DNA from 3 places in the Paenibacillus wenxiniae genome. Region 2 is predicted to be linked to each of the others. Evidence: predicted binding sites of a transcription regulator. Region 2 holds the regulator's gene; each other region holds the start of a gene.
What was found. Region 2 encodes Rex, which represses fermentation and respiration genes when NADH is low (regulators of the CRP and FNR family bind a similar motif). Its sites were predicted from a motif close to TTGTGAAATATTTCACAA; they were not measured.
Positions count from the first base shown of each region.

Region 1: a site for Rex is predicted at 2,631-2,648, ahead of nadA (quinolinate synthase NadA). Genes of this name have one in related genera too.
Region 3: a site for Rex is predicted at 1,506-1,523, ahead of AAHF22_RS11205 (formate/nitrite transporter family protein). Genes of this name have one in related genera too.

Region 1 covers NZ_JBCGUH010000022.1:15,988-20,277, forward strand. The annotation lists gene nadB (L-aspartate oxidase) at 1-1,609, opposite strand, end outside; gene nadA (quinolinate synthase NadA) at 1,667-2,611, opposite strand; gene ftsH (ATP-dependent zinc metalloprotease FtsH) at 2,986-4,290, opposite strand, start outside.
Region 2 covers NZ_JBCGUH010000008.1:36,299-40,588, reverse strand. The annotation lists gene dinG (ATP-dependent DNA helicase DinG) at 1-935, shown strand, start outside; gene AAHF22_RS15300 (redox-sensing transcriptional repressor Rex) at 932-1,591, shown strand; gene AAHF22_RS15295 (amidohydrolase) at 1,572-2,879, shown strand; gene AAHF22_RS15290 (cell wall elongation regulator TseB-like domain-containing protein) at 2,910-3,443, shown strand; gene AAHF22_RS15285 (2-isopropylmalate synthase) at 3,929-4,290, opposite strand, start outside.
Region 3 covers NZ_JBCGUH010000005.1:95,737-100,026, forward strand. The annotation lists gene AAHF22_RS11205 (formate/nitrite transporter family protein) at 444-1,343, opposite strand; gene AAHF22_RS11210 (FAD-dependent oxidoreductase) at 2,014-3,375, opposite strand; gene AAHF22_RS11215 (ABC transporter ATP-binding protein) at 4,207-4,290, opposite strand, start outside.

The DNA of each region.
Region 1 (4,290 bases), on a different contig from region 2:
GATCGCTATGCAGATGCTGGTACAATTGCTGCAAATGCTGAATACCCTGCTGTAATGAATGAGCATGTCGCCGAATGCCTGCATGAGCGGTCATCCAGCGTTGAAGCTGTAACCGTAGTGCTGAAAGGGTATGCTCATCTATTATGGATGCCGTTTCGCTGTGCAATGTTTCCAATGATACCGTATCCTTTATGTCCGATAATGGGGCATGAGCTGGTGCAGCGGTGGATCGTACAGGCATAGTAGCCAGCACAGCTTTGCCTATTGTTGCAGGCTGCTCGGAGGTTGTGAATTTATTTACATTTATGCGATCAGCAAATAGAGGTTGATCAGCAGTAACAGTCGCACTCGCCCAACTCCGGTGTACAGACTGCGTCTGTATAGCGATCGGTTGTCGCTCCACAATCCGCCGCGCAATACGGTTGCCATACACAATCGCTTCGGATAACGAGTTACTTGCCAGCCGGTTCGCACCATGAATCCCGGTTGAAGATACTTCACCACAGGCAAACAGGCGTGGTACGGTACTTTCACCATGCTGATCGGTACGAATACCACCCATCATATAATGCGCGGCTGGTGCAACCGGAATCCAGTCCTGCGCCAGATGGATGCCATATTGCAGGCATGTCCGATAAATCGTTGGAAAACGCGCTTCCAGTTGCGCTTCCGGCTCATGCGTAATGTCCAAATACACAAAAGCGCTCTGCTCCCGTTCCATCTCACTCACAATCGCACGAGCAACGATATCGCGTGGTGCCAGATCGCGTAGCGGATGATAACGCTCCATAAAGGCCTCACCCTGACGATTGCGCAAAATCGCTCCTTCACCACGCACCGCCTCGGAGATGAGAAAGCACGGCGCACCCGGATGACAAAGAGCTGTGGGATGAAATTGAATAAATTCCATATCGCGTAATAATGCTCCGGCACGGTAAGCGAGCGCAATGCCATCGGCAGTCGCCACCTTTGGATTGGTCGTATGCTCGTAAAGCTGTCCACTCCCACCCGTACATAGTACCGTCGCATCCGCATAGACGGTAACGATTTGCCCATCCGGTCGCTGGACGATTGCGCCGACACAATCTCCATTTACGTTTACAAGTTCAATCGTAAAGTGATGCTCCCATACGTCGATGCGCGGCTGCTGACGTACTCGATCGGATAATGCACGCACAATCTCAAATCCGGTCGAATCTCCATTCGCATGCAAAATGCGGCGATGGCTATGTGCACCTTCCCTTGTTAGCTCCAATTGTCCATCCCGTGCATCAAATGCTGTACCGAGCCGAATCAGATCTTGCACCCGCTTCGGTCCCTCCTGTACAAGCAATTCTACCGCCTCTTCATCACATAGCCCGGCACCAGCAAGCAATGTATCCTCTAAATGAAAGGACGGTGCATCATCCGCTGCCATTACCGCAGCGATTCCACCCTGCGCATAACGTGTATTGCTCTCCATCAGCTTGTCCTTTGTGATTAAGAGCACGTTCTTAGATTCACTTACTTCAATAGCGGTAAATAATCCGGCAATTCCTGTCCCGATTATCAGCACATCGGTACGAATGACCGAATGACCGTCTGTCACGGTAGATTGTAGCTCTGGCATGGTCACGCCTGCCTTTCTCTGATCGAAATAACGACAATCCCTATCATACGAACAAGATTAAGACGAGGAAACTTGCAGCATACGCTCCAATGAAATACGTGCACGATCAGCTACCGCTGGTGGTACATAAATTTGCGGCTTCATCGTTTCCAGACAGTTGACCAGCTTTTTCAAATTGTTCACTTTCATATTCGGGCACACCAGATATTTACTGGCAAAATGGAAACTTTTATCCGGGCTGTCTTTACGAAGCTGGTAGCCTGTACCATCCTCTGTACCGACAATAAACTCCTGACAATCAGATTCTTTGCAATATTTAATAATCGCAGTCGTACTGCCGACAAAATCACCCAGTGCAACAACTTCAGGACGGCATTCTGGATGAACGACAAACTGTGCGTTCGGATATTTCGCTCTCATTTCAAACACATCTTTAACGGTTAACATATCGTGAGTATTGCAGTAGCCTTCCCAAATAATCATCTTTTTATCGGTATGCTGCTGTACATAGTGACCGAGGTTTTTATCGGGCACCCAGATGATCTCATCGGAATCAACAGATTGAATAACTTTGACAGCGTTGGCAGACGTACAGCAAATATCTGTTTCTGCCTTCACATCAGCAGAGGAATTAATATACGTGACCACTTTGGCATTCGGATGCTTTTCTTTTAGACGACGCAGTCCGTCCACATTGACCATATCAGCCATCGGGCAGCCAGCACGTTCGTCAGGAATGATGACCGTTTTGTTCGGTGCAAGAATTTTGGCACTTTCGCCCATAAAATGAACCCCACAAAATACAATCGTATCCGCATCCGTCTGCGCTGCTTTTTGGGCGAGCAAAAACGAATCACCACGGAAATCCGCAACCTCTTGAATCTCATCACGCTGATAATAATGCGCCAAAATAATAGCATTACGTTCTTTCTTCAGCTGTAGCAAACGTTCACGAAGCTCTGCATCACGCTCTGCTTTTTTTTCAAGTGCCAACGCTTCCATCATTTCATCTCCCTGTTGTTTGAGACACTTTTCACAATGTTGCCTGCCCACGTTTCTTGTCTGCTGTTAACGAATGACTAGCATACATTCATTTAGTAGCATAAGGATTGTGAAAAAAATTGCGTACTCCTGTGTGAAATGTGTCTAATTTGTGATAAACTTCCCCAATAATGTACACAATGTAACGGTCGCTTGTCAATCTGTAAATGATGGAAGATGATTAAAATTTTAGACAATGTTTTAGAGATATACATTTCAGTCAAACAAAAACCTCCGAAGGAACGAATCCTTCGGAGGTTGATCAATGTAATCATATGGGATATTGCCATTACCTGCATGACAGGTTGTTCATACATAACGATGGAAATGCTGGATCAGATCGTCGGTGTTCCGCCGCCTGGTCCACGGTTATTGCCGGAATCGTCATTTGGATTGTTCGGGATGTTGCCGCCTGCTTCCGGAGAAGTCGAAGGGGTATCATCCTTTTCCAGACGAACCTGGGAATCACCGATGCTATCGAATGTTGGCTCACCTGCTTCGTTAGGTGTACCGTCGTTGCCACCGTCTGTACCTTCGCCAGCGCCTTCCAGAGAACCTGTTTCGATCAGTTGTTTGATCTGTTCGAAATCCAGTGTCTCTACTTCAAGCAGCGTCTGAGCAATCAGGTGCATTTCGCGGGAATGCTTTTGCAGCAATTCGCGGCAACGCTCATACGAATCCGTAATGAAACGGTGCATTTCCTGATCGATTTCATGCGCAATCGCATCACTATAGTTTTGCTCATGACCAAAGTCACGGCCGAGGAAGACTTGACCTTGCGAATTACCGAACTGCATCGGTCCAAGCTTTTCACTCATACCGTATTCAACGATCATACTGCGTACAATACTGGTCGCTTGCTGGAAGTCACTATATGCACCAGTACCAATTTCACCGATGTACAGTTCTTCCGCTACACGTCCGCCGAGCAAACCGGTTACTTTATCCAGCAGCTCTTGCTTCGTTACGAGTGTACGATCTTCCTTCGGCATCATGATCACGTATCCGCCTGCACGACCACGCGGTACGATCGTTACTTTGTGTACCATATCCGCATGTTCCAGGAAGTAACCAACAACGGTATGACCTGCTTCGTGGTAAGCTACGATGCGTTTCTCACGGTCACTGATAACGCGGCTGCGTTTCTCTGTACCGACGATAACGCGGTCAATCGCTTCGTCCACTTCTCGCATGGAAATGTCACGACGGTTACGACGTGCTGCCAGCAGGGCAGCTTCGTTCAGCAGGTTCTCCAGATCCGCTCCGGTGAAGCCTGTTGTACGCTTCGCGATAATATCGAGTTTGACGTCCTTTGTCAGCGGCTTGTTGCGAGCATGTACTTTGAGTACCGCTTCGCGGCCTTTAACGTCTGGACGATCCACTGTAATTTGACGGTCAAAACGGCCTGGACGCAGAAGCGCCGGGTCGAGAATGTCCGGACGGTTCGTTGCAGCTACGATGATAATCCCTTCGTTAGCGCCAAAACCATCCATTTCAACGAGCAATTGGTTGAGCGTTTGCTCACGTTCGTCATGACCGCCACCCAAGCCGGCGCCACGCTGACGACCTACCGCATCAATCTCGTCAATGAAAATAATACATGGTGCATTTTTCTTCGCATTTTCAAACAGGTCACGCAC
Region 2 (4,290 bases):
ATGAAGCGAATGCAAGCTACCGCAGCAAATCGCTGCAAATGTATGCTGTACCGGTTGATGTGAGTGAACAGCTGAAAGAGCATTTTTTCGATAAAAAGAAAAGTATCATTTTGACATCGGCGACGTTGTCGATCGATAAAACGTTCCAGTATATGATTGACCAGCTAGGGCTGAAAGAAGCCGAGCAGCAGGGCAAGCTGAACACGGTCATGCTGGAATCGCCGTTCAATTATCGCGAGCAATCGTTAGTGCTGATCCCGCGCGACTTTCCGACTTTGAAAGGCAGCGTTGGTGACGAACATTTTGTATCGATGCTGGTGGAGTCGCTTGCCGAGTCTGCGCAGGCGACACGAGGACGCATGCTCGTATTATTTACGTCCTATCGGATGCTCAAGCAGGTGTATGAGCCGCTGAAGGCGAAATTATCTACTAGTGAGATTGCAGTTTTCGGTCAGGGAGTAGATGGCGGCAGTCGTACGAAGCTGACCCGCCGCTTTCAGGAGCATCCGGCATCGGTATTGCTCGGAACGAGCAGCTTCTGGGAAGGCGTGGATATTCCAGGCGAGGCGTTAACCTGTCTGGCTATCGTCCGCTTACCTTTCCAGCCGCCTAACCATCCGCTCGTTGAAGCGAAAAGCGAACGGCTCAAAAGAGAAAAGAAAAATCCATTTATGAAATTATCTGTGCCACAGGCAGTGATCCGGTTCAAACAGGGCTTCGGTCGACTGGTCCGGACGGCAAACGATCGAGGGATCGTGCTCATTTATGATACGCGGGTTATTGAGTCCTATTACGGCAGACACTTCCTGTATTCACTGCCAGGTCCCAAAATGGAGCATATGTATACCCGTCAGATGATTCCCCGTATTGCCGAATGGTTGAGTGACCGGCCACAGGAGACGGAAGCTGCAAATCAAGAGGGGGAGCAAGCATGAAATCCGAAAAAATATCTGAAGCCGTCGTGCGAAGATTACCTGTCTATTTAAGATATCTGAATGAGCTGCATGCTCGCGAGGTGCCTACAGTGTCCTCTCAGGAGCTGGGGCAAAAGCTGGATCTGAATCCAGCACAAATTCGTAAGGATCTGGCCTATTTTGGCGATTTTGGACGTAAAGGGATCGGTTATGACGTATCGTATCTGATCGAGAAAATTCGTCATATCCTCAAGCTGGATCAGCAGATTAATGTGGCGCTGATCGGGGCTGGTAACCTCGGTCATGCCCTTTCCAATTACAACGCCTATTTGCAGGAGACGATGAAGATTGTCGAGGTGTTTGATTCCTACGAGCCGAAAGTCGGCACGAAAATCAATACGCTAACTGTGAAGCCGATGAGCGATCTGGCAGAGACGATTCAGGCGAAAAGTATCCGTGTCGGTATTATTACCGTTCCTAATACGGAAGCGCAGCATGTTGCTGATCAACTGGTCGATGCAGGGATTGAAGCGATTTTGAATTTTGCACCGATTATTTTAAGAACACCACCGCATGTGCGTGTGCATACGGCGGATTTTACAACCGATTTGCTTAGTCTGGCTTATTATCTTGAAGACGGAAAGGAATTAGACATTAATGAACAACTCTCCGAGTAAATGGATGATTAAAAATGGTATTTTTGCCGTTCTGAACGGACCGAAGCCTGTGTTGCATGGTCATATGGTCATTGAAGATGATCTGATCACGTATATTGGTGAAGAGGAGCCTCAGGTAGACGAGGATGTCGTCGTTGTCGATGGACGTCATCAATTTTTCATTCCCGGACTTGTAAACAGTCATGGACATGCTGCGATGTCACTGCTGCGCGGCTATGGCGATGATCTGGCATTACAAGTATGGTTGCAGGAAAAAATGTGGCCGATGGAAGCGAAATTTACGAGTGACGATGTGTACATCGGAACAGCACTGTCTGTACTGGAAATGCTCAAAGGCGGTACGACTACATTCCTCGATATGTATGATCGCTCCGAGCGCGTAGCTGAAGTGGTTGAGCAATCCGGGATGAGAGCCGTATTGATGCGCGGTGTGATCGGTCTGTGCTCTGAAGAAGAACAGACACAGAAATTGAATCAGGCTACCCAATTTGTGCGTGACTGGCATGGCAAAGCAGATGGACGCATTACAACGATGATGTCTCCGCATGCACCGTATACTTGCCCGCCGCAATACATCGAACGTTTTGTACAGGCAGCGCATGATCTGGATGTGCCGCTGCATACACATATGTCGGAGACGATTGCTGAAGTCGAACTAAATGTAGCCGATTATGGTCTGCGTCCGGTTGCTCATCTGGAAAAGCTCGGCGTATTCACTCGTCCAACACTGCTTGCGCATGCGGTTCATTTGAACGATGAAGAGATTGAAGTGCTGGCGAAGCACAAAGTAACCGTTTCACATAATCCGGGAAGTAATCTTAAACTGGCAAGCGGTGTGGCACGTGTGCCGGATCTGCTCAAAGCTGGCGTAGTTGTGTCGCTTGGTACGGATGGACCGGCAAGCAACAATAACCTCGATATGTTCGAAGAAATGCGTCTGGCAGCACTTATTCATAAAGGTGTATCTGGCGATCCAACTGCGGTTCCAGCCGCAGAAGCGCTGCGTATGGGTACAGAATATGGTGCCAAATCGGTATTTCTCGATAACACAGGTAGCTTTGAAGTGGGCATGAAAGCCGATATTACATCGCTCAATATCGATCAGCCACACTTCCTGCCGTTCACAGACTTTATTTCTCACACCGTATACTCTGCGAGCGCTAAAGATGTGCTGCACGTATGGGTAGATGGCAAACAGGTAATCAAGGATGGCGTATCGCTGACGCTGGACGAGGAGAAAATTCGTCGCGAAGCGCAGTCGGCCTTTGAAGGCTTGCTCACACGCTGACTTGCAACAGATTAGAAAGGATGGCGTGTCTTGCGAAATTTGGGAACAGGCAAATGGATTGCGATCATCATTACGATCCTCGGACTGATCGTGCTGGGCGTGAATCAGTTCTACGTTCATGTGATGGCAAAGCCGTGGAGCCAGGAGCAGGCTGCACTTGAGATTGCTCAGCAAAATGCGAAGCTAGCATCGGTCACACATAGCTATAAGTCGGTGTGGAATGATACTTCGATTTACTGGGTCATTCAGGGCAGCAACGATCAAAATCAAAATGTAATGGTCTGGGTTAAATTTAATACCGATGGTACGCCAGCTACAGGTACGAATGCCGTGCATGTGGAGCCAACGGCAGGTACGATTACCGAGCAACGGGCAGCCGAACTGCTGCAAAAGGATTTGCCTGGAGCTGAAGTGGTACGCTCGGTCCCCGGTTCGTATAACGGTAAATACGCCTGGCAGGTATTTGCGAAGTCAGGCGATCATTACTACTATGTATTTTACAACTTCCGCGACGGTACGAAGCTAGGCGGCCCGATGGAGCTTCCGAATACACTTACTCCATAATTAGCGCCTAACGATGGAATGGGGAAGTGGAGTAGAGGGAAGCGACAAATGGCATTTGTCAGCAGGTGAATCCTCTACAGTAGTAAAACGAGGCTATTCGCCAAAAGCTACATTTAATAAATTAACGAATAAATAACAACCGACTGGAGAGCAAGTGATTGCTGCTTCGGTCGGTTGTTTTCATTTGGGTAGTGTGATGTGTAGAACTGTGCTCACATTCTGGATTGCTGATCAAAACATTCAGCAATGATATCAAGACATTTCGCATTGCCAGCCCGAATCATTTGACTATCTATACAGATCGCCGAGACCATTGATCGAACAATCGAACAATCGAACAATCGAACAATCGAACAATCGAACAATCGAACAATCGAACAATCGAACAATCGAACAATCGAACAATCGAACAATCGAACAATCGAACAATACGAATCAACATCGATCTAGTCTCTGTACGCTGGCTTTATTCTATTCTGAATACCTCAGACATCTACGGTCGCAGTCGATTCACTTGTAGCCAGCAGTATCGCATTAATGCCATTCAAAAATGCCAGCCCACTCGCTTTAATAATATCCGTATCCATTGCCCGTCCTGTATACAATTGTCCTTCATATTGAAGCTGAATATGCACGCGACCGATCGCTTCCTGACCGCTGGAAATGCTGTTGATTTTGTAATGCTTAAGTGTAGCTTCGACTCCGGTCAGTGAGAAAATCGCACTGTATAATGCATCGACCGGACCATCGCCAATCGCACTACCTGTATGCACGACACCGCTCTTTTTCAACTGTACGGTCGCGGTTGGTTGCAAGCCGCCGCTCACCACCTGAAAATGATCCAGCT
Region 3 (4,290 bases), on a different contig from region 2:
TCTGCACCTTAGTTGACTGAGTAGCCTAATGTGCAGTGAAAAAGGTGCTATTTTGCTGCTTATATGAATTGATCATCCTCATAGCTACAGGCAGGTTATACACAAATTCAAGTGATAACATATCCAGCGCTTTGAGAAAATCATTGTCTAAAATTCAGTCTCATCCAACAATCTACAGCGTAAGATTGGATTGCTGTGCTGGGAAGTAGTCAAGAGCTAAGTTTGCGTCAAACGGTCTCTCCTTGCACCGGGTGCTGCAAGATCGCTATTACGATACATTATCAGATCATTACTGCGATATATCATCAGATCATTGTTACCATATATCGTCCTTTTCCCTTATTTCACTTTCACAGCGAAGTATGGCTCAACTACATACAACTGGCATCCCCCTGAACTCTATCCCTTTATTATCCACGATCGCTAATGATCCCCTACCTGGCTCAACCATGCGCCTGCTCGCTATGCTGTAACGGTAGCGCCACAGCGACACCTGCCCCGTTTCCAGTCGTCGCGTCCGGTTTTGCCATCTGGCTTGTACTGTCCACCGGTGAGGCAGGAACCGCGCCCACTCCAGTTGGACGAATATAAGCTACAAAATAAGCGCAGGCAACAAATAGCGCACCACCTGTCAAATTACCAAGCCATACCGGTACAAAATTCATTGCATACTGTCCCCATGAATAATAGCCAGCAAAGATCGCAGCCGGAATCAAAAACATATTGGCTACAACGTGCTGGAATCCGATCGCAACAAACGCCATCGTCGGAAACCAGATGCCTAACACTTTACCGCTAATATTATCCGCACTATACGATAACCATACCGCCAACGCCACGAGCCAGTTACAACCAATACCAGATACAAACATTTGCAGGAAGTTCCCCTCCAGCTTATGTCCTGCCATCTCTACCGTCTTGGCAAGATAAGGCCCAGTCTCCGTCATACCGACCACATGTCCAAAAAAATAAGCAACGAATAACGCACCGAGCAGGTTTGCCAGCGTAATTGCGAACAAATTACGTATCACTTCAAGCGTGCGAATGCGTCCAGCCATACGTGCTAGCGGCACCGCCATCATATTACCGGTTAACAGCTCGCCACCTGCAACGAGCACCAGAATTAGCCCCACCGGGAACAACGAAGCGCCTACAAAATTCGCAAAGCTGCCCCATTCCTCCGGCATGCTCGCAATCACCCGAATATCCAATAAAAAACCAAGTGCGATAAAAGCACCTGCCAAAAAGCCCAGTACTAGCATCTGCGTCCAGCTGGAACGCGCCTTCGTCACACCGGTCTCGATGGTGTTGAGCGCGATCTGCTGTGGTTTGTAATAAGCCATAGTAAGGTTCTCTCCTTTGAGGAATTCATTGCCGGATGGATGAGATCAGGATAGGAGAATATCTATATGCCACATACCACGTCTGTCCATACAGTAAGAATTCACTTTATTGTCGCCTGCAATCAGCGTTTATTTTCATATTTCAATTTTAATAGATTGACTTTGTGAAAAAAGTAACAAATATCACGTTAATGAGTTTATGGAGCGAATTATTTTAAATATTTGAATTTAAAATGGGTGACAGTCTATACTTTGCCCATCCTCTAATGAATATCTCTAATTTAAACCTTCACAATTATTTTTGGCTTACGGATGATAACTAAATGTACAATTGAGACGATATAAAACATTTAAAACCGCTTCCGTACAGTCCCGAATGGTGCTATAACAATCCTGAAATTGCATATTATTTGTACAATAAAAAGCCTACTTGCGTCCAAACCGCAAGCAGGCTTTCATTTATATTAAACACGCTGAACACATATATCGCTCTCCATCCAGCATGTGTAACACAGATTCAAATACAGCAACGTCATACACTCCAAGCATTTTATTTCTTGTATACTCATCCACTGCCAAACAACTGCAACCTTCATTTTCTACGTCATCTACATCATTACGATCCGTACAGCTATTATCCTTACATCTACTATCCATACACGTGCTATCTTTATACGTTCACCGGTTCCTTCACAGCTACCGCAGGCAATGCTTGCAAACCTACACTATTCAGGTAGTTCCACGGTTTGTTGTAATGTGGCTGGAAGAAAAAGTCGACAAAGGCCAGTTGATCGACGGTCATGCCAGCTTGAATGAACACCGAGATTGTATTAATCGATTGGGTTAGATCGGCATGCGACATGATCTGTGCGCCCAGAATACGGCGGCTATTTTTCTCATACACGACTTTCAGTGTAACTTTCTCATGCGTCGGCATAAATTCCGGACGATAGTTATCTTCGATCGTCGATGTTTCCACATCCAGTCCTGCCAGACGTGCAGCGGTTTCGGTCATACCGGTTGCGGCGATGTTGTCTTCATAAATTTTGATACCGGATGTGCCCTGTGTGCCCATATATTCGGTTGTCGGTTGCACCAGATTGCGTGCGACCAGTGTACCCATCCGTACTGCGTTGGTTGCGAGTGGGATGTACGCATGCTGTCCGGTTGGGTTGTAGTAGATCGCACAGCTATCGCCGGCAGCGTAGACGTCCCGTTTGCTTGTTTGCATATAGTTATCGACGATAATTGCGCCGTTAGGTAGCATATCGACCTGTCCGGCAAGCAGCTCGGTTTGTGGACGGAAGCCGATGCACAGAATGACCATATCGGCGGTATGCTCACCACGGTCAGTTACAACCGTACTCACCTTACCATGCTCACCTTCAAAACGTAAGACTTTCTCATTCAATGCCAGCTTGATTCCCTGCTCGGTCAACGTTTGTTCGGTACGTGCGGTAAATTCAGGGTCCAGATATTTGCTCAAAATGCGATCTTCCGCATCGATCAGCGTCACCTGTTTGCCGTTCATCTGGAACGCTTCAACCAGCTCGACACCGATATAGCCTGCGCCGACAACGACGATATTGCGCGCGGTTTTCGCTTTTTCGATGATCGTGTTAGAGTGGTTAAAGTTTTTCGATAAAACGATATTGTTCAGCTCAATGCCTTCGAATTTCGGAATGATCGGCCACGAACCCGTCGTTACGATTAATTTATCAAATGTATCGGTTAGCACTTCACCTGTGTTCAGGTTGCGTGCAGTTAATGTTTTGGCATCGGTATCGACGGAGGTCACTTCATGCAGCATTTTGGTCGTTACACCTAGCTCGGCCAGTTGCTGCGGCGAGGAATAGAACAGTCCCTGTGCATCCTCAACGACTCCACCTACATACAAGGCAATACCGCACGACAGAAACGAAATATTATCGTTACGCTCATACACGGTAATCTCAGCATCCGGGTACAGCTTTGCGGTGTTGACGATGGCGGCGGTTCCTGCGTGTGTACATCCAATAACAGCTACTTTCATGATTTCTTCCTCCTGTGTAATTCTGTATTTGTGCAAAGCTTGTCATCCATTCCGACAGGTGCAATAGGTCAGTTGCTCCATCGCGTATCTGAAAGAAATAAGGAAATAACTTAGTGAATACATTCACATTATAAGACGAGTAAAATGATTACTTTTAAAATAATAACCTTTGATGATCGCAGATCTTGCTACTCCATAGTGCAAGCTGCTGTTGTATAGCTAATGATGCAGCTAGTCGGTATTATTCTTTTTCACACTCTGCTTTCTGTGTTCTGTGTTCTGTGTTCTGTGTTCTGTGTTCTGTGTTCTGTACTCGTCATGCATGTGAGCTAGTCGATCTTTTATTTATGATCGCCCGGCTTGTTTGTTAACCGACTCGATTCGCTAGTCGTTTCGCAATGGCTACGTCATGGGAAGAGAATGATGAAATGATCCTCTCCCCTAACTACAGCCTTTGCTGATTGGGGTATGGTGGAAACGATTGGCTTGTGAATGTTTTCACCTTATGATGTAATTATATTGTGATTTTTGTCACAATGCAATAGGTTTGGAGGATGTTCATACTTTGTTCATACTTTCACAAATATAGTATGAGGAAACGCATAGTTTGGATTTTTGCTTCGTATATAGCGAATATTTGAGCGCCATTCCTCCTATTTATATAGGTATGACAAAAGGAGATAGCCAGAAGCATAACAAAAAAGGATAACAAAAAGCCACAGTCCGATTGACCGTGGCTTGGATGTAAAATGAGATCATGTCACTCAGCAAAATGTACTGTAGCAGACACCATTGTGTTTTACTATTTTATTTTTACTGTTTTACATAGAATTAGTTCCGAACAGCTTGCAACATCGGTGCTTGCTGACGCACTTGTTGTACTTGCTGCTCCGCCTGTACCGCTTCATGTGTATG